Regions from separate parts of the Companilactobacillus pabuli genome, predicted to be linked through region 3. Evidence: predicted binding sites of a transcription regulator. Region 3 holds the regulator's gene; each other region holds the start of a gene.
The links. Region 3 encodes Rex, which represses fermentation and respiration genes when NADH is low (regulators of the CRP and FNR family bind a similar motif). Its sites were predicted from a motif close to TTGTGAANTANTTCACAA; they were not measured.
Positions count from the first base shown of each region.

Region 1: ald (alanine dehydrogenase) is a predicted target of Rex. The motif match lies at 4,996-5,013, and genes of this name have one in related genera.
Region 2: adhE (bifunctional acetaldehyde-CoA/alcohol dehydrogenase) is a predicted target of Rex. The motif match lies at 2,923-2,940, and genes of this name have one in related genera.

Region 1 covers NZ_CP049366.1:1,750,119-1,756,597, reverse strand. Annotated here, with positions in the region: gene G6534_RS08570 (UDP-N-acetylmuramoyl-tripeptide--D-alanyl-D-alanine ligase) at 1-1,186, shown strand, start outside; gene cshA (degradosome RNA helicase CshA) at 1,270-2,793, shown strand; gene acpS (holo-ACP synthase) at 3,037-3,399, shown strand; gene alr (alanine racemase) at 3,399-4,511, shown strand; gene ald (alanine dehydrogenase) at 5,033-6,148, shown strand; gene cbpA (cyclic di-AMP binding protein CbpA) at 6,343-6,479, opposite strand, start outside.
Region 2 covers NZ_CP049366.1:586,977-593,455, reverse strand. Annotated here, with positions in the region: gene adhE (bifunctional acetaldehyde-CoA/alcohol dehydrogenase) at 275-2,893, opposite strand; gene G6534_RS02870 (oleate hydratase) at 3,344-5,020, opposite strand; gene G6534_RS02865 (acetate/propionate family kinase) at 5,190-6,386, opposite strand; gene G6534_RS02860 (class I SAM-dependent methyltransferase) at 6,397-6,479, opposite strand, start outside.
Region 3 covers NZ_CP049366.1:1,588,140-1,594,618, reverse strand. Annotated here, with positions in the region: gene G6534_RS07715 (DUF368 domain-containing protein) at 1-567, opposite strand, end outside; gene G6534_RS07710 (hypothetical protein) at 617-790, opposite strand; gene G6534_RS07705 (ABC-F family ATP-binding cassette domain-containing protein) at 1,043-2,956, opposite strand; gene G6534_RS07700 (redox-sensing transcriptional repressor Rex) at 3,095-3,745, shown strand; gene manA (mannose-6-phosphate isomerase, class I) at 3,766-4,734, shown strand; gene G6534_RS07690 (cation:dicarboxylate symporter family transporter) at 5,481-6,479, shown strand, end outside.

The DNA of each region.
Region 1 (6,479 bases), 160 kb from region 3:
TGGAGTTAGTGCTACTATCTGGCAAAGTGACCACAAGATTCCAAATGACGATATTGCCTATGTAGTAGTTGAAAATGTTTCAGAAGCTTTTGAGACATTAGCTAAATATTATTTGAACAAGGTAAATCCTAAGGTTATTGCTGTTACTGGTAGCAATGGTAAAACGACAACCAAAGATATGATTGCCAAAGTTTTGAGTACAAGTAACAACGTCGCTAAGACACCACAAAACTTTAATAATGAAATTGGAGTTCCTTTTACAATTTTGAATATGCCAATCAATACTGAAGTATTAGTGGTAGAAATGGGTATGGATCGTCCTGGCCAAATCGATCATTTGAGTAATATTGCTAATCCTGATATTTCTGTCATTACAATGATTGGTGAAGCACATATTGAATTTTTCGGTACACGTGACAAAATTGCCGATGCTAAGATGGAGATTACAAATCATCTACAAGAAGACGGAACTTTTGTCTACAACGGGGATGAACCTTTATTATTGAAACGAGCTGAGCAAGTCGAACAAGACCAATTGACCTTTGGAAGTCACGATTCTAATGATTTGTACGCTACAAAGATTATTCCGGGTAAAACTACTACAAAGTTTTACACAAACAAGTGGCCTGATTTAGAATTTGAGATTCCTATGATGGGTGAATACAATGTTAATAATGCTTTAGCAGCCTTGTTAGTTGGACGTGCTTCTCACATTAAACCTAACGCTATGCAAAAGGCATTGCAGGACTTATTTGTGACTGAAAATCGTACCGAATGGCTCAAAGCTAAAAATGGTGCTGACATTTTGAGTGATGTGTATAACTCAAATCCAACAGCTGCAATTGAAGTTTTGCACAGCTTAAAAGAAATTCCCACAGGTCGCAAATTGATTGTTTTAGGTGACATGTTGGAACTTGGCGATGCAGCGAAGAGATTACATGAATCGTTAGCAGATCACATCGATCCTAAGGATTTTGAAAAAGTTTATTTAGTCGGTCCAGAAATGAAATATTTACGTGATAAATTAAGCACAAAATATTCAGCTGACAATTTACTTTGGTATAGCCAAGATCAATTGGCCGATTTGACGAAAGATTTACAAAAAGAAATGACACCAGATGACACTGTCTTGTTAAAGGCTAGTCATGGAATTCACTTAGAAAACGTTTTACATGATTTAATGTAGTAGTTGTCATTTGAGTTTGTGTAAAAAACGTGGTAAAGTAGTCAAATTGTTATTTATCGTGTTTTAAAAAATGGAGGACATTTGTGAAATTTAAAGAATTAGATTTAGATCCCAGATTATTGAGTGCCGTAGACGAAGCCGGTTTTGAAGAAACTACACCTATTCAAGCTCAAACTATTCCACTAGTTATGACTGGCGCTGACGTTATCGGTCAAGCTCAAACTGGTACAGGTAAGACGGCAGCCTTTGGCTTACCATTGCTAAATGCCGTTGATACTCAATCTAGCGATATTCAAGCATTGATTATCTCACCAACTAGAGAATTAGCTATCCAAACACAAGAAGAATTGTATCGTTTGGGTAAAGAAAAAAAAGTTAAGGTTCAAAGTGTTTACGGTGGTTCTGATATCAGACGTCAAATCCGTGCATTGAAGAATCATCCTCAAATTGTTGTCGGAACACCGGGTAGAATGCTCGATCATATCAACCGTCATACTTTGAAGTTGCACAACGTTAAGACAGTTGTTCTTGATGAAGCTGATGAAATGCTAGATATGGGATTCGTTGAAGATATCGAAAGTATTCTTTCTAACGTTCCTAACAAGCATCAAACATTGTTATTCTCAGCTACAATGCCAAAGCCTATCATGAAGATTGCTGATAAGTTTATGAGCGAACCTAAGGTAGTTAAGATCAAGTCAAAAGAATTAACTGCTGATAAGATCGAACAATACTTTGTTAAAGCTAAAGATTATGAAAAATTCGACTTGATGACTCGTTTATTCGATGTTCAAGCTCCAGAATTAGCTTTAATCTTTGGTCGTACTAAGAGACGTGTTGATGAATTAACTCGTGGCTTGCAAGCTCGTGGTTACAACGCTGAAGGTATTCACGGTGACTTGTCACAAGACAAACGTACTAGTGTATTACGTAAGTTCAAGGCTGGTAAGTTAGACTTCTTAGTTGCTACTGATGTGGCTGCTAGAGGTTTGGATATTTCAGGTGTATCACACGTTTACAACTATGATATTCCTCAAGATCCTGATAGTTATGTTCACCGTATTGGACGTACAGGACGTGCCGGACATTCTGGTGTGTCAGTAACATTTGTTACACCTAACGAAATGGGTTACTTACGTACAATCGAAAACTTAACTAAGAAACGTATGGAACCACTTGCTCCACCTACTGATAAAGAAGTTCTTAAGGGACAACTTGAATCAGTTAAGCAAGATATCAAGGATACTTTGGAACATGACAAGCATCTTGATCGTTTCGATTCAGCTGTTCAAGAATTACTTGCTGAATACTCACCAGAAGACATTGCTCGTATTTTCTTGAGTGAATCAATTAAGGATGCCGAGACAGTTCCTGTTAAGATTGCTCCTGAAAGACCACTTCCATCAAGAAAAGTTAGTCACAGTCGTTCTGGCCATGGTCGTCGTGGTAGATATAACGGTCACCGTGGTGGTAACAATGATCACCGTCGTCGTCGCAACAATGACCGTCGTGATGACAAGAAGGGTGGCAAGCGCCGCGAAAATGACAACAGACGTCATGGTCGCAGCAAGAAGTCATTCAAGATCAGAACTAATCTAGAAAAATAATTAATTAAATAAATAAAGACAAGGTAAATTATTTTACTTTGTCTTTTTTTGTACAGTAAAATGAGTCTAAGGGATTTGTAGATAATTGTTAGGACTTGTAAAGTAAGTTAATAATGCTATGATTTAGGCTTAAGGTTACACGAGTCAGTAATTTGTCGCACTTTTTTGTTAATTTGAACTGCAAAAAAATTATTTTCATGAAATAATTGTGCTGTTCTTGAAAAAATGGAAGGAAGGTTACGTATGATCAAAGGATTAGGTATCGATATTGCTGAAATTAGTCGAGTTAAGCAAATTTATGGTCGTCATCCCAGATTCTTGGAAAAGATTTTAAATGCTGATGAAATTGAAGTTTTCAATTCTCTCAATACCGAAAAAGCTAAGATGACTTATTTAACAGGTCGTTTTTCTGTAAAGGAAGCTTTCACTAAAGCTATGGGGACCGGTTTAGTCGGCATCGGTTTTCATGATTTAAGCGTTTTGAATCATTCATCTGGTCAACCATTTATTAAGACAGAGCTCTTCAAAGGTAATATTCACGTCTCAATTTCAGATACAGACGAACTAGTAATAACAGAGGTTATTCTAGAGGAGGAAGAAAAATAATGTTGCCATCAATTCATCGTCCCGCTTACGTTGAAGTGGATTTGGGGAAATTAAAGACAAATCTCCAAAATGAATTACATTCAGTACCAGAAGGTACCAAAGTATTTGCCGTCGTGAAAGCCAATGCTTATGGGCATGGTCTAGTTAAAGTTGCCAAAAGTGAAATTGAATTTGGTGCAAGTGGATTATGCGTTGCCACTTTGGATGAAGCTCTAGAAATCCGTAATAGTGGCGTAGAAGCTCCTATTTTAGTTCTAGGTATAATTCCTGTCGAATATGCTAAAGTCGCCGCACAGGCTAATATTTCGGTTACTGTGGGTGATTTAGACTGGTTAAAGGTTGCCGTACAATTAAGAACTGCTAATTTACGTGTCCATCTAGGAATTGACAGTGGTATGGGTCGAATCGGTTTTCAGACTAAAGACGACTTAATTGCCGCTTGCAATTTCTTAAATGATCATCAAGAAGCCTTCATTCCAGAAGGATTGTTTACCCATTTTGCCACAGCTGATAGCCCTGATGAAAACTATTTTGAAAAACAAGTCCAACGTTTCAAGGAAATGTCGACAGATTTGCCAACAAAATTCACTTACGTTCACTGTGCTAATTCAGCTACAGCCTTGTGGCACAAAGATCTAGCTATCAATATGGTTAGATATGGAATTGCCTTGTATGGCTTGAATCCATCTCAAACTGATATCACTTCATTGCCATACAAACTAGAACCAGCTCTTAGCTTGTATTCAGAGTTAGTCTTCGTTAAGAAAATTAAGGCTGGTCAAAGTGTCGGTTATGGCGCAACTTATACTGCCAAAGAAGACGAATGGATTGGAACAGTTCCAATCGGCTACGCTGATGGTTGGTTGAGAAGAATGCAAGGCAGCGACGTTTTGATCAATGGTCAACGTTGTCAAAATGTTGGTCGAATTTGTATGGATCAATTCATGGTCAGATTGCCAAAAGAATTGCCAGTCGGAACTAAAGTAACCATTTTAGGCAAAGACGGCGATCAAGAAATTACCGCAACCGATGCCGCTAAATACGCTGGTACAATTAATTACGAAATACTTTGCAGCTTGAGTGAAAGGTTACCTCGAGTTTATAAGAAATAATCGTGCGATGCTGCCGTCGTCCGTTCGACCTGGAAAATTTTACAACTGAGAATTTTCCAGAATTGAACTTCTGAGACTGGATAGTAGTTTCTATCTTTATATAAAATACTTCAGAAATTAATAGAGGATATTATTAGAATTGTAGTATATTGCTGCATTCTAATGATGTCCTTTTTGTTTTATATATAAAGAATAAAGAAATAGAGCCGTTCTTTAGAAAGTATGTGTCTGATTCTATTCAAATAGAAATTGAAATCTAGTCGGGAGTGAAAATCCTGTGGCGGCTCAATGGCTAAATTTCTCTTGGCAATTTATTGCCTAGTGAAAGACCGAGTTTTGAGATTTTGCGTCTTTGGGGCCATGCAAAAGCTCAAAATCGTGTCAGCCATGTTCCAGCCAGCCACAGGATTTTCACGGACGACGGAAGTTTTCCATCTATTGTCAAATTTGAGAACGTTTTCAGACTATGATATGATATATTATATTGCTAATAAATTCACAATAAGGAGGATTCATATTTTATGAAAGTTGGTATACCAAAAGAACTCAAAAACCAAGAGGAACGTGTTGGTTCTACTCCCGATGGAGTAGTAGGACTGGTCAAAGCTGGACATACTGTTTTGGTGGAGAAAAATGCGGGTATCGGTTCGGGATATACTGACCAACAATACATTGATGCCGGAGCTACAATTGCTGATGTAGCAGACGTTTGGGACTCTGACATGATTATTAAGGTTAAAGAACCAATTGAAACAGAGTACAAGTATTTCAAGGAAGGCCAAATAATTTATACTTACTTGCATTTAGCTGCCAATAAGAAATTGACAGATGCGTTGCTAGCAAGTAAAACAACCGGAATTGCTTATGAAACAATGGTCGGACCAAATGGCGGTTTGCCATTGCTTTTCCCAATGAGTGAAATTGCAGGACGTATGGCAGTTCAAGTTGGAGCCCATTTCTTGGAAGAGCCACATCAAGGTAAAGGTTTATTATTGAGTGGTGTACCAGGAGTTAAGAAAGGTAAAGTTACGATTATCGGTGGTGGTACCGTTGGTGTCAATGCGGCTAAAATCGCTATCGGTATGGGTGCTGAAGTAACGCTTTTGGACATTAATCCGCAACGTTTAGTAGAGATTGAGGATATTTTCGATGGCAAGATTCAAACTTTGATGTCGAATACTCAAAATATTGCCAAATGCGTTAAGGAATCTGATTTGGTAGTTGGGGCGGTTTTGATTCCCGGTGCTGCTACGCCAAAATTAGTAACTGAAGAAATGATTGCTTCGATGGAGCCGGGTTCAGTAGTTGTCGATATTCCTATCGATCAAGGTGGATTATTTGAAACTAGTGTTAAAGCTACGACTCACGAGGACCCTGTTTACATGTCTCACGGCGTAGTTCATTACACAGTTGCAAATATTCCTGGGGCTGTGCCAAAAACGGCTACACAAGCTTTATCTGGCGTTACAATGCCATATGCAGTTGAGATTGCTAGTCAAGGTATTGCAGCAATTGAAAATAAGACTATTAAAACTGGTGTTAATACTTACCAGGGTAATTTAACCGAAAAGGCTGTCGCTGACAGTTTAGACATGAAATATGTTTCATTAGATGATTTAGTAAAAGTTGAAGCTTAAAAATAAAAAATCCTTACTAGCTGTGTGGTTGACAGTTAGTAAGGATTTTTGGTTTTGTTTTGGAAACGGTTTTGCTTTAGAAACATTTTATATTTGTATTTCCCAAAACGGCTTACCGTGGTGGATTAGATTGATGAACTGTTTGCTGCGTAAACAATTAAAAATTAAATCAACTTCGGTAAGCAACACTATTATTATAATGTATTTTTGTCGAGAATTTTACCTGATTTTAAATCATCGATTTCAGAAACTACAAAACTCTTCTTTTCAAGGCGTTTAATAATTTCCTTTAGTGTTTCGATGTCAGTTCCAGATGGTAATGTGAAAAGTG
Region 2 (6,479 bases), 1.0 Mb from region 3:
TAATCCCCATCCGTTCTTTAAATTCACCGAAATTGTAGCATTTACAACTCGATTGCCGATATAAAAAAATTCAATTAATTTTTCTTGTTTTTATTCCTATAAATACTGATTTAACAGTATTATTAACAATTAACAAAAAAATAAATATCGGTTGTATTATTATAGACTGAAAAATCTGAGAATTAATATAGCCAAAATAGAATAAAAAATCATAAAAAAAATGATGTAATCCAGATTTTACTCTGAACTACATCATTTTTTATTTAATCAAAGTTTATTTTTCGATTCCTTTACCGACATAAACATCTTCAAGAATTTGTTTCAATTCTGAAATCAATGGTTCCTTAGGGTTAGTGAATGAGAATTGATCGCCAAAGGTTGCTTCAGCTAAGTCATCCAACTTACTATCGAAGTCTTTCTTATCGATATAGTTGTCCTTCAAGCTTAACTTAATACCAACAGCATGAGCAAGATCAACAATCTTCTTCACTAAGGCATCCTTCAAAGCACGGTTGTCTTTGCCAGTCAAACCAATGTAACTAGCCATAGCAGCATAATCAGAATCAGCTCTGAAGCTTTCATATGCAGGCCACATTGTCATCTTAGTTGGTTGCTCGAAGTTATAGTTGATAACTTGTGGCAAGGCAATGATCGATGCCAATCCATGTCTGATACCATAAACGTTAGTCAAGACATCAGTGATTGAATGTGCCACACCAGCAAAGGCATTACCATATGATAAGCCAGCTAGAGTTGATGCATTGTGCATTTCAGCTTGAGCATTTTTATCACCAGCAACAGCCTTCTCTAAGTTATCAAAGACTAACTTGATAGCTTGGAGTGCATATGGTCTTGTGTAATCTGAAGCCATATTAGCAACGTATGATTCAACCGCGTTAGTCAAAACATCCATACCAGATTCGGCCATGATGTCTTTTGGCATTGTTTCAACAAATTGTGAATCAATGATAGCAACATCAGGTGTCAATGCATAATCAGCAATTGGGTACTTAGTACCAGTCTTAGTATCGATAATTGAACTAAATGGTGTAACTTGATCTCCGCCGCCGAATGTTGTAGGAATAGCAACAAATTGAGCTTTTTCTGGCTTAGGGAACTTGTAAGTACGTTTTCTAATATCGATGAAACCTTGTTTTGCACCAAACAAATCAACATCTGGATGTTCATAGAATAACCACATGTCTTTGGCAGTTTCCATTGTTGTACCGCCACCTAAAGCAATGATTGTATCTGGTTTGAAGAGGTTCATTTGTGTAACACCACGTTTAACAACATCAGTGGTTACAATATTGTCAACGTCTGAGAACATTGAGTATTCGACGTTAACCTTGCTACGTTTCAATTCATCAGTAATCGTATCAACAAATCCTAATTGGACCATGACAGGATCACAAACGATGAAGGCTCTCTTCATTCCTTCAAGGTCCTCTAAGTAACGAACTGAAGTCTTTTCATAGTAAACTCTTGGTTGTTTAATCCATTGCATGTTATTTCTCCGTTTAGCGATTGTCTTAATATTAAGCAAATCAAATGAAGATACGTTGTGAGAAATGGAATTCTTACCCCATGAACCAGTACCAAGTGTAAGTGATGGAATCATTTCGTTATAAAGATTACCAATACCACCGATAGCAGCAGGAGTATTAACTAGTACACGACTAGCTTTCATCTTGATACCAAATTCAGTAGCCAAATCTTCATCCATTGTGTGGATACCAACTGTGTGACCTAAACCACCAAAGTGTAGCAATTCATCAGCTTTTTCAAATCCTTCTTTGTGGCCAGCAACTTTGAAGACTGATAGAACTGGTGAAAGTTTTTCAGCTGAAAGTGGTTCATCTGGACCAACCTTACTTAATTCAACACCTAAAACTTTAGTATCAGCAGGAACCTTGATACCAGCAAGTTTAGCAATATTCAAAGCGGATTGACCGGCGATAGGACCTTTAACTCCACCTTCTGGTCTAAACATAGCATCGGCTAACTTCTTGTAGTCAGCTTTCTTGATGAAGAAGACTTTGTTCTTTTCAAACAATGACTTAACTTCATCGTAAATATCAGCATCAATAATGGCACTATTTTCAGCGGCACAAACCATACCATTATCAAAAGTCTTAGAAATCATAATATCGTTAACAGCACGTTTGATGTTAGCAGTTTTTTCAATGTAAGCAGGACCATTACCAGGACCAACACCCAAAGCAGGTTTACCAGTTGAGTAAGCGGCTTTGACCATTCCAGGACCACCAGTAGCAAGAACTGAGGCAACTCCATCATTGTTCATCAAGTATGAAGTAGCTTCAATACTTGGTTTTTCGATCCATTGGATAACATCTTCAGGAGCACCCGCATCAACAGCGGCCTTTAACATAACTTTAGCAGCAGCGACTGAACATTTTTGAGCTTGAGGATGGAAACCAAAAATAATTGGATTACGTGTCTTCAAGGCAATCAATGACTTAAACATTGCTGTAGAAGTTGGGTTAGTAACTGGAGTAACACCGGCTAAAACACCAAGTGGCTCAGCAACCTTGATCAAACGATGTTCTTTATCATCTTCAATAATACCAACGGTCTTATCACGTTTGATTGAGTGCCAGATTTCTTCGGTTGAATACATATTCTTAATTACTTTGTCTTCAACCAAACCACGACCAGTCTCTTCGTAGGCCAATTTAGCTAATTTAAAACTAGCATTCAAACCAGCAATAGCCATTTGGTGAACAATGTGATCAACTTGTTCTTGAGTGAAACTGTCCATAATTTTCAAAGCTTTTTGAGCTTTAGCGACCATTTCATCAATAACAGGTTTTACTTCTTCTTTTTTGTCGGGTTTTGCAGCAGTATTTGTATCTTTGGAACCTTTCAACATCTGATTACCTCCAAGAATAAAAACTATATTTGTTAACTAATTCACGTTTTATCATATCACTGTGTTTTTTTTGTTCAAGCATTTTAATCCAAAAAGACAATGTAAACGTATCCACGTTGATATATCAACACGTAGCAGACAATTGTTTGTTAGTCAATGAATTTCACATCCCTAAAATCATAGTTTTTATTGTGAATATTTCTTCACAAAGTCCGTATTATGGGCCTTTTTTAATTCACAAAAAAAGTAGATTGAAGTGATTTTCAACCTACTTTGTGAAATATTTTGTTTTTAAACGAACTTCTTCACACTCTCTATCTAAACGGGTTACACAAGCCAATTCTCTCCGGTTTGCTACGTAATGAAAATCGCCTGCAAGACCAAATACCGCAGTCAATTTCCATCACTAAGCAAATCCTCGAGAATTCCCGGGCTTGTTCCACCCTCTCTCTATCTAAACATTGTCTTAGTAGCACGGGCCATTACTTTTGGATCTTTCTCGTAATGGTGCATTGGTGTCATTTCTGACAATGGAATATTCAACAAAGTGTAAACAGCACGTTGTGCGGCACGGAATGAATATTGTTCTGTAAAGACCATATCAAATGGTTGTTCACAGAATTGACTGATGAAGGCTAAGTTTCTACTGTGCTTTGGCACTACATCAGGACGGTCACCGACAGCTCTTTGATTGAACATTGCAGAAGCATATGGCAAGTGAACTGGGATAACATTGACAATACTGTCCATGATTTCTTGAGTATGGTTCTTGATATTGTCTTTGCTTGGATCAGTTGCAGCCAAATTACCGAGCAACTCTTCAAGCATTTCTTTACCAGTCATTTCCATAACAGGCTTTTGAACGTAATCACCATTTCTTCTTGGATACATGAAGTAACCCCAGAATGTTGATTCGTTAGGTTTTTGTGCCTTGAAATGTGGTTGGTGGTGAACAACGATTGACAACAATGGTGTACTCTCAATCCATGTGTTCAAAGCATTACCCGGTTCTTGTTGAGTGATACGTGAAATTTCGTTAACTAAGAAGTGGTTGTTTGTTGTGACTGTGAAACTTACCCACTCACTTTGTGAACGGTCACCAAAGAATTTATCCGGATTACCTAGTGAGTAGAATTTCTCGGCAGCTTTCTTCCAAAGCATGGCACTAGGTGCATAATCCATATTCTCTTTGAATGGTGTGTTGAAATCACCAATTGCTGAACTGTCAGTGATTGAACCATTAGTATCGAAGACTAAGTCATTTTCGGCAATATCGATATGACCTTCTTTGTTGTCATTGTCGACTTCTTCATACTTCAAGCCAGTTACAACGATATCATCTTGCAAAGGTGTGTCTTTGAATTCGAGGTCAGTAACTTTGCGATTATTGATAAAGGTTACGCCACGGTCTTCCAAGTATTTGCGCATTGGCAAAATAATACTTTCAAATTGATTATAAGGACTTCTCGTAACACCTTCCAAAGTATTGATACGACTGAATTCTAGAATCATACGATTCATGTAACGACGTAATTCAACTGCTGAACTAGCACGTTTGAAAGCAAAGGTTGTTTGCCACATGTACCAGAAATTAGTTGTGAAGAAGTGAGGACTACTTGCAAACCATTCAGCAATACTGATGTTGTTCAACTTTTCTTCATCCTTTTCAGGCATCAACATCAATTTCGACAACAAGTAACGATCTTTATTATCAAATTGCATATGTTTGTAATTATCTTTACCCGGATTTACTCGTGGTCCATTGTGATCAATCAAACGTCCCACATCATGTGTTGGATGGGCATGGTCAAAATTCAAAATATCGTCGGTAACAGTTTGTCCAGGATGGTCTAGTGATGGTACTGAACGCAAAACGTCCCAAAGATTTTCGAAAGTTTCTTCGTTAAGCATTCTTCCACCTTTTGCTAGGAATCCTTTGTTATTAGAAAGTGCTTGGTTACCATATTCATTTTCATAATCTTTTACAGCGGCACCATCATTAGCACCGTGGTCTTCAAGTCCCATCATAGTGATTTGATCACCATTGAATCCGCCATCACGAATCAAATAGATACCAGCAGCTAAGTTACCAATACCAGTACCAATCATGTAGGCTTTTCTTGTCATAATAACTAACCTCCATTCAAATCTTACTGTTCACCTATACAACTCAAATATAGCAGTTTTCTTAGGAAAGTAAAGGCTTACATTTTGATTTTTGTATCATTTTTCTTCTAGTTTTTGGAATAAAAAAAAGGAGTCAAAACTAGTTAAATTAGTTTCGATTCCTTGAATATTAATCACTATATTTAGTTAGACGAATGACGTCACGAACAATCATTAGTTCCTCATCTGTAGGAACGACTAGAACCTTGACTGTTGAATCATCAGTACTGATCAAACGTGTTCCAGTACCATTTTCGTTACGTTCATTATCAATTTTTACACCCATATAATTAAAACTATTGGCAATATCTGCTCTGATTTCAGCATTACCTGCACCAACACCAGCGGTAAAGATAATTACATCAGTGCCCTTGAGCATAGCGATGTATGAACCAATATATTTGACGATGCGATTGATGAAAATTTTGATTGCCAAATCAGAACGATCGTTTTCCGCTCTAGTAGCTAGTAAATCACGCATATCTGGTGAAACGCCAGAAATACCTAATAAACCAGACTTGGTATTCAAAATTTTAACCATTTCACTAGGGTCAGTAATCTTTAACTTTTGCATTAAATAAGCAACAAGTGAAGGATCAATGTCCCCAGAACGTGTACTCATTGTGATACCGGCTAGTGGCGTGAAGCCCATTGAAGTATCGATTGACTTGCCGTCTTCAATCGCATCGATTGATGAACCACTACCTAAGTGACAAGAGATAATCTTCAAGTCATTCAAAGGTACGTGCAAATAATCGGCTGCAGCTTGTGAGACATATCTATGGCTAGTACCGTGAGCTCCAAATTTACGAACACCATATTTTTCATAATATTCGTAAGGAATGCTATACAAGTAATTAACTGGATCCATTGTTTGATGGAATGAAGTATCAAAAACAGCTACTTGTGGTACATCTGGCAATATTCTTTCAAATGCTTCAATACCAGCAGCTTGTCCAGGATTGTGCAGTGGAGCGAACTCTGACAAATTTTTGATTTGTTGAATTACTCTCGGAGTCACAACAGCGGAGTCTTTAAAGATACTACCACCAGCAACTACTCGATGACCGACACCAGTGATTTCTGAATAATCATCAATGATTTTTAAGTCGATCAACTTATCGAGCATTTTATTGACAGCAGTTGTGTGATCAGGGATATCACCCATCTCACTGATCTTTTTACCACCAAATTCAACTTCAAAAACTGAATCAGAAAGGCCAAGACGATCAACCATTCCTTTTGCAACAACCTTTTCACCAGGTACTGTGTATAGTTTCCACTTCAGTGTAGAGCTACCAGAATTAACGGCCATGATTTTAGACATTTAATCTCACCTAACCTTTAAAATTTTTAGCCCAGTCTTGTAACTGGTCTTTAAATCCTTCAAACAACTTGGGATTATTAGTGTCTGGAATTG
Region 3 (6,479 bases):
TAGTGGGTCAAAACTCTTGAAACCTTGTAGCATTGGCGTGTATAAACCTAAGATTATCAATAAGTTTGAAGGGCTCAATCCTGGTACCAAAACACCCAGAGCAATCAAAGCCCCAGCGATAATGAAGCCAAAGAAGTTAGCCGGGATAGTTCCAAAAATTTCACTCATGAAGAACAAGAACAGTCCACCACCAATAAACATTGAAAAGAACCAAATAATATCGATTTTGTCACGGTTAGTTCGGGAAGTAGACTCCTTGATCAAAGTAGGTAACGTCCCGATAATAGTTCCAGCAAATCCCCAAAGTACGATCATTTGATAATGAGCTAGTAAGTATTCTAAGGGTTTAGAAAGAACACCAATTCCGACAATACCACCGATACCAATTGGCAAGAAGTATAAGAAGTCTCGCTTGAAGTTTTGTCTAACGTGAGCCATGAAACTAAGCAATCTTTCATAAATTCCCATGATAGCAGCCAGCACGCCACCAGAAACCCCCGGCAAGATGAATCCCAAAGCAATAATGACACCTTTGAAAAATCTAATTAAAAAATTATCTCGTTTTATTGTTAGATACCTCGTTTTTTAATTTCGTTTAATCAAAGTTATCAAATTTCTAGGTAATAGGCAATAGAAATCGTTGGATGAAACATGCCGTCGTCCGCAAGAATCCTGTGGCTGGCTGGAACATGGCTGACACGATTTTGAGCTTTTGCATGGCCCCAAAGACGCAAAATCTCAAAACTCGGTCTTTACCTAAGCGATAAATCGCTAAGGAAAATTTAGCCATTGAGCCGCCACAGGATTCTTGCTACCGCCTAAATTTCACGTTCTATTTAGATAGAATCAGACACATACTATTTTGAATAGCTATTCTATTTCTTTGTAGTACTACATAAATAAAAAAAGAAGATACTATTAGAACTACAGCAGTGTACTGCAATTCTAGTAATATCTTCTATTAATTTTCTGAAGTCGTTTATATAAAGATAGAAATCACTATCTAGCCAGTACCGAACGGACGACGGAAAGAAAAAACATACTAACTATTAAAATCTTCCAATTCAATTGACTTTTTGGTCCATTCTTCCTCGATTTCATCTTGTTTAGCTTTATTCTCATCGAGTTCTTTTTGTAAATCGGCCAACTTACTGTAAGAAGTTAAGTTTTCATCTTTAGTCATTTCTTTTTGAATGGCCGCATTCTTTTCTTCTAATTCAGCAATTTGATTTTCTAAATCTTCAACTTGACGACGTAATTTACGCTCTTGTTTTTGTTGTTCTTTAGATTGTTGATACTCCATCTTCTTTTCACTAACTGAAGGAGTTGCTTTAGTTTCTTCAACAACTGGCTTGTCGGAAGTTTTTTCAACATAGTAGTCGTAATCACCAAGATAAATCTTACTACCATGTTCACCAATATCGACGATACGGTTAGCTAATGTGTTCAAAAGGTAACGGTCGTGGGATACGAAGAGAACTGTTCCTGGGAATTCCTTCAAGGCGTCTTCAAGAACTTCTTTACTGTCGATGTCCAAGTGGTTAGTGGGCTCATCCATGATTAGGAAGTTGTCGTGTTCCATAGATAATTTGGTCAAAGTCAAACGGGCTTTTTCACCACCGGATAAACCAGCAATAGGCTTTAGAACGTCATCGCCACTGAACAAGAAAGCTCCTAATTTCTTACGGATAATTTGTTCATCAAGTCTTGGGTATAGGTCCCAGATTTCGTGCAAGACGTCTTTTTTAGGATCGAGTCCTTTTAGATTCTGGTCATAGTAGCCGACTTGAACATTGGCACCAAATTGGGATGTTCCTTTGATCATTGGAATTTTTCCGAGAATTGATTTCAAGAAAGTTGACTTACCGATACCGTTAGGTCCGATGATACCAACACGTTCACCTTTTTTGACGTCCAAATTGATTGGTTCAGACATAATGTGGTCATCGTAGCCAATAGCAGCATCTTTGACCAAAAGTACGTCATTACCACTTTCTTTGTCAATCTCAAAAGAGAAGTGAACTGAACCTTGATCACTACCAGGACGATCCAAAACATCCATGTGTTCGAGTTTTTTACGACGACTTTGAGCCATCTTAGTAGTTGAAGCACGGACAATATTTTTTTGGATATATTCTTCGGTCCGTTTAATCTCGGCTTGTTGTTCTTCGTAATGTTTCCAAGCAACTTCTTGATTTTTCTTCTTTTCTTGCAAGTAGAAAGTATAGTTACCAGAGTAGTGGGTTGAAGAGTGTTGATTGATTTCAACAATTTCATTAACTACTTTGTCCAAGAAGTACTGATCATGAGAAACGATTACTAAAGCGCCCTTATAGCCTTTTAGATAGTTTTCTAACCATTCGACAGTGTTGATATCCAAATGGTTAGTTGGTTCATCCAATAGTAAAATATCGTGGTGTTCCAAAAGCATTTTAGCCATTGCCAAACGAGATCTTTCCCCACCAGATAGGGTTGAAATCTCATCTTGCCAAACATCTTCATCAAAGCCGAATCCTTTGAGGACACTTCTGATTTCTGATTGATAGCTATAGCCATTTTCTTGACGGAAGGTATTTTGGAGTTGATCGTATTGTTTCAAAATATCGTCATAGTTGTCGACATTCGGATTGGCCAATTTTTCTTCCAAAGCGCGCATCTTTTTTTCCTGAGCTTTGAGGTAATCAAAGACGTGCTCCAATTCATCGAAAATTTTATTGTCGTTATTTAATCCTGAATCCTGAGCTAAGTAGCCAATATTGGTATCTTTTTTGAGTGCAATATTGCCACTGTTATAGCTCTCCTGATCAGAGATGATTTTTAATAGGGTAGATTTTCCTACACCATTGCGACCAACGAGGCCGATGCGACTATTGTCTTGAATTTCGAAACTGACATTTGAAAAAAGTTTTTTAGTTCCAAAATTTTTGGTAATGTTTTGTGCTTGTAATAAAATCAAGTTGATTGCTCCTTTATCATATTCACAATTTTATCATTAATTAATAATTTATGTCTTTATAGGTTTAACGTGTTGCGTTTTTTGTGATTTTTATTTAGTATAAATGTTAGTGAAATGACACACATATGGTGGTAAATTATGACAAAAACAACAGTTCCAAACGCAACAATAAAGCGTTTACCAATTTATTATCGTTACTTCCAATTTCTCAAAGATGAGGGTACAAAAAAAATCTCCTCTGGTGAATTATCAGAAGGGGTTAAGATTGATAGTGCTACAATTAGACGTGACTTCTCATATCTAGGTGCACTTGGCAAGCGTGGTTATGGCTACGATGTAAACGATTTAGTAACGTTCTTTAAGAAGTTATTGAATCAAGACAAACGTACCAACGTCGCTTTAGTTGGAGTCGGTAATTTAGGTAACGCCTTACTAAATTATAACTTTTCTCGGACAAATAATGTTCGAATTGCGGCAGCTTTTGATATTAATAAAGAAATTGTCGGTACAGTTAAGAGTGGTGTTCCAGTTTACGATATTAGTGAACTAAAAGAACAACTTCACTTACAACAGATCGATGTCTGCATTTTGACAGTTTCTTCAAACGCTGCGCAAACGACAGCCGACTTGTTAGCTGATGCTGGAGTTCGTGGAATCTTGAACTTTACACCGGTCATCATCAACGTGCCAAGCAGTATTCGTGTGCACTATGTTGATTTGGCAAACGAATTGCAAACGTTGATCTTCTTCTTAGACCGTGACAAGTCAGCGACTGAAGAAATAGAATAAATTTTTGGGGGAATTTTTTTATGAGTGAACCATTATTTTTAAAACCCGTCTTTCATGAGAAACTCTGGGGTGGAAGAAAATTAGAAACAGAATTTGGTTACAACATTCCTGATGGAACAATTGGTGAATGCTGGGCAATTTCTGGACATCCACATGGTAAAGAACAAGTCGTAAATGGTGAATTTGCTGGTCAAATCTTTGCTGATCTATGGAATGACCACAAGGAATTATTCGGTAATCCTAAGGGCAAAGTATTTCCACTTCTAACTAAAATTTTGGATGCAAATGCTAGCCTATCAGTTCAAGTTCATCCTGACAATGAATATGCTGAAAAGCACGAACACGAACTAGGTAAAACAGAATGCTGGTACATCATTGATGCTGAACCAGGTTCATACTTGATTTACGGTCACAATGCTAAGAACAAGGCAGAACTTGACCAAATGATCGAATCAGGCGACTGGGATCACTTATTAAGAAAAGTTCCTGTTAAGAAAGGTGAATTCTACTACGTACCAAGTGGTACAGTTCACGCTTTGAACAAAGGTATCATGGTCTTAGAAACACAACAAAGTAGTGATACAACTTACCGTTTGTATGACTATGACCGTGTTGACAAGACTACTGGCAAGAAACGTGATCTTCACATCAAACAATCAGAAGACACAATCACAGTACCTCACAAAGATCCAAAACTAGACATTCAATCAAAAGAAGTTGGCAAGAACAAGTTTACAACCTTCGTTCAACCACCAATTTCACCATTCTTCTCAGTTTATCACTGGGAAATCAAAGAACCGGTTCAATTGCACCACCAAATTGGTAAGTACACATTGATCTCAGTTCTAAACGGTGAAGGTAAGATCACTGCTGATGGTAAAGACTATGACTTGAAGAAAGGTACACACTTGATTGTTCCTGCAACAATTAAAGAATGGACCTTGTCTGGTGATTTGGATATCATCGCTTCAGAATCTGGTGAAGACTAAACTAACTATTTTGAGGGATGTTACGCTGCCGTCGTCCGTTCGGTCCTGGAAAACGCTGGAACGCTGCCGACACAACTTGAAGCCAATTCCAAAATCGGGAATTGTCTCCAAGATTGGTCTTGTCCTAAGCAATAAATCGCTAAGGACAATTTGGCGGCTGAGCATTTTCCAGGACCTCGCTCTCGACTAGATTATGGTTTCTATCTTTATATAAATTGCTTCAGAAAATTAATAGAGGATATTGTTAGAATTACTGTATATTGCCGTATTCTAATGATGTCCTTTTTTGTTTTATTTATGTAAAGAATAAAGAAATAGAGCTGTTCTTTAGGGAGTATGTGTCTAATTCTATCTAAATAGAAATTGAAATCTAGTCGGTAGCGAAAATCCTGTGGCGGCTCAATAGCCAAATTATTCTAAGCAACTTGTTGCTTAGAATAAGGCCGAGTTTTGAGATTTTGCGCACTTGGTTTATGCAAAAGCTCAAAATTGCGTCGGCTATGTTCCAGCCAGCCACAGGATTTTTGCGGACGACGGCATCCTTAACTAAAAAAATAAATCCGTATATTTTTCTTCAAAAAATCTAAAATTAAACTAAAACTAGAACATTAAACTACTATTAAAATAAAATAGTTCGTCCTTAAAATCAAAATGAAAAAACTTTTAATTTGGAATCGCTAACATTTTCCATTTTGATAAAAAGTCTTCTATAATTAAAAATAAGCTTACTTAAAGGGGACTTAAAATTGCAAAAGCAAAAGTTTTTCCGGATAAGCTTAGGTTGGCAAATCATCATTGGTTTGATCCTAGGTATTATCTTGGGGCAGTTATTCTATCAGAATAAGGCTGCCATTCAAGTCATGCAAAACATTGGTACGATGTTTATTTCCATGATTCAAATGATTGTTTTACCAATCGTTATATCCTGTTTGACCGTTGGTATCGCCAATATGGGTGATATTAAGAAACTTGGTCGAATCGGATTAAAAACTTTAATCTATTTCGAAATTATGACAACAATAGCGATTATTATTGGTATTATCGTCGCTAATGTTACTCATCCCGGTACCTTTATCGATATTCATAGTCTAAAAGGTTCGGATATTAGTCAATATACTGCGACGGCTAAAACAGCCAAACATTCGGGTATTTGGTCAATCTTGATGAGTATCATTCCAACCAATATCTTTGCCTCGCTTGGAAAAGGCGATATGTTGCCAATTATCTTCTTCTCCGTATTGTTCGGATTAGGAACAGCTTCAATTGGCAAACAAGGTAAAGTTATCGTTGATGTTTTAAACGCTGTAGCTAACGTTATGTTCAAAGTAACCAACTGGGTTATGCGTTTAGCTCCAATTGGTGTCTGTGCTTTGATCGGTGTCACAGTTGGTGAAATGGGCTTTAATTCCCTTAAACCACTACTATTATTCATTGTGATTGCTTATGCAACAATGGCATTTTTCGTCTTTGTTGTTATGGCAGCTGTGGGACATTTGTTCCACGTTAAATTTTATGAAATGTTCAGAATTATTGAAAATGAAGTTACTTTAGCTTTCACGACTGCTAGTTCGGAAGCTGCTCTACCTAAGATGATGGAAAAAATGCAAGATTATGGTTCTTCTAAAGGAATCGTTTCGTTCGTTATTCCAACTGGTTATACTTTTAACCTTGATGGTTCAGCCATTTATCAATCATTGGCCGCTTTATTCTTGGCTCAAGCTTACAACATCAATTTAACTCTTGGG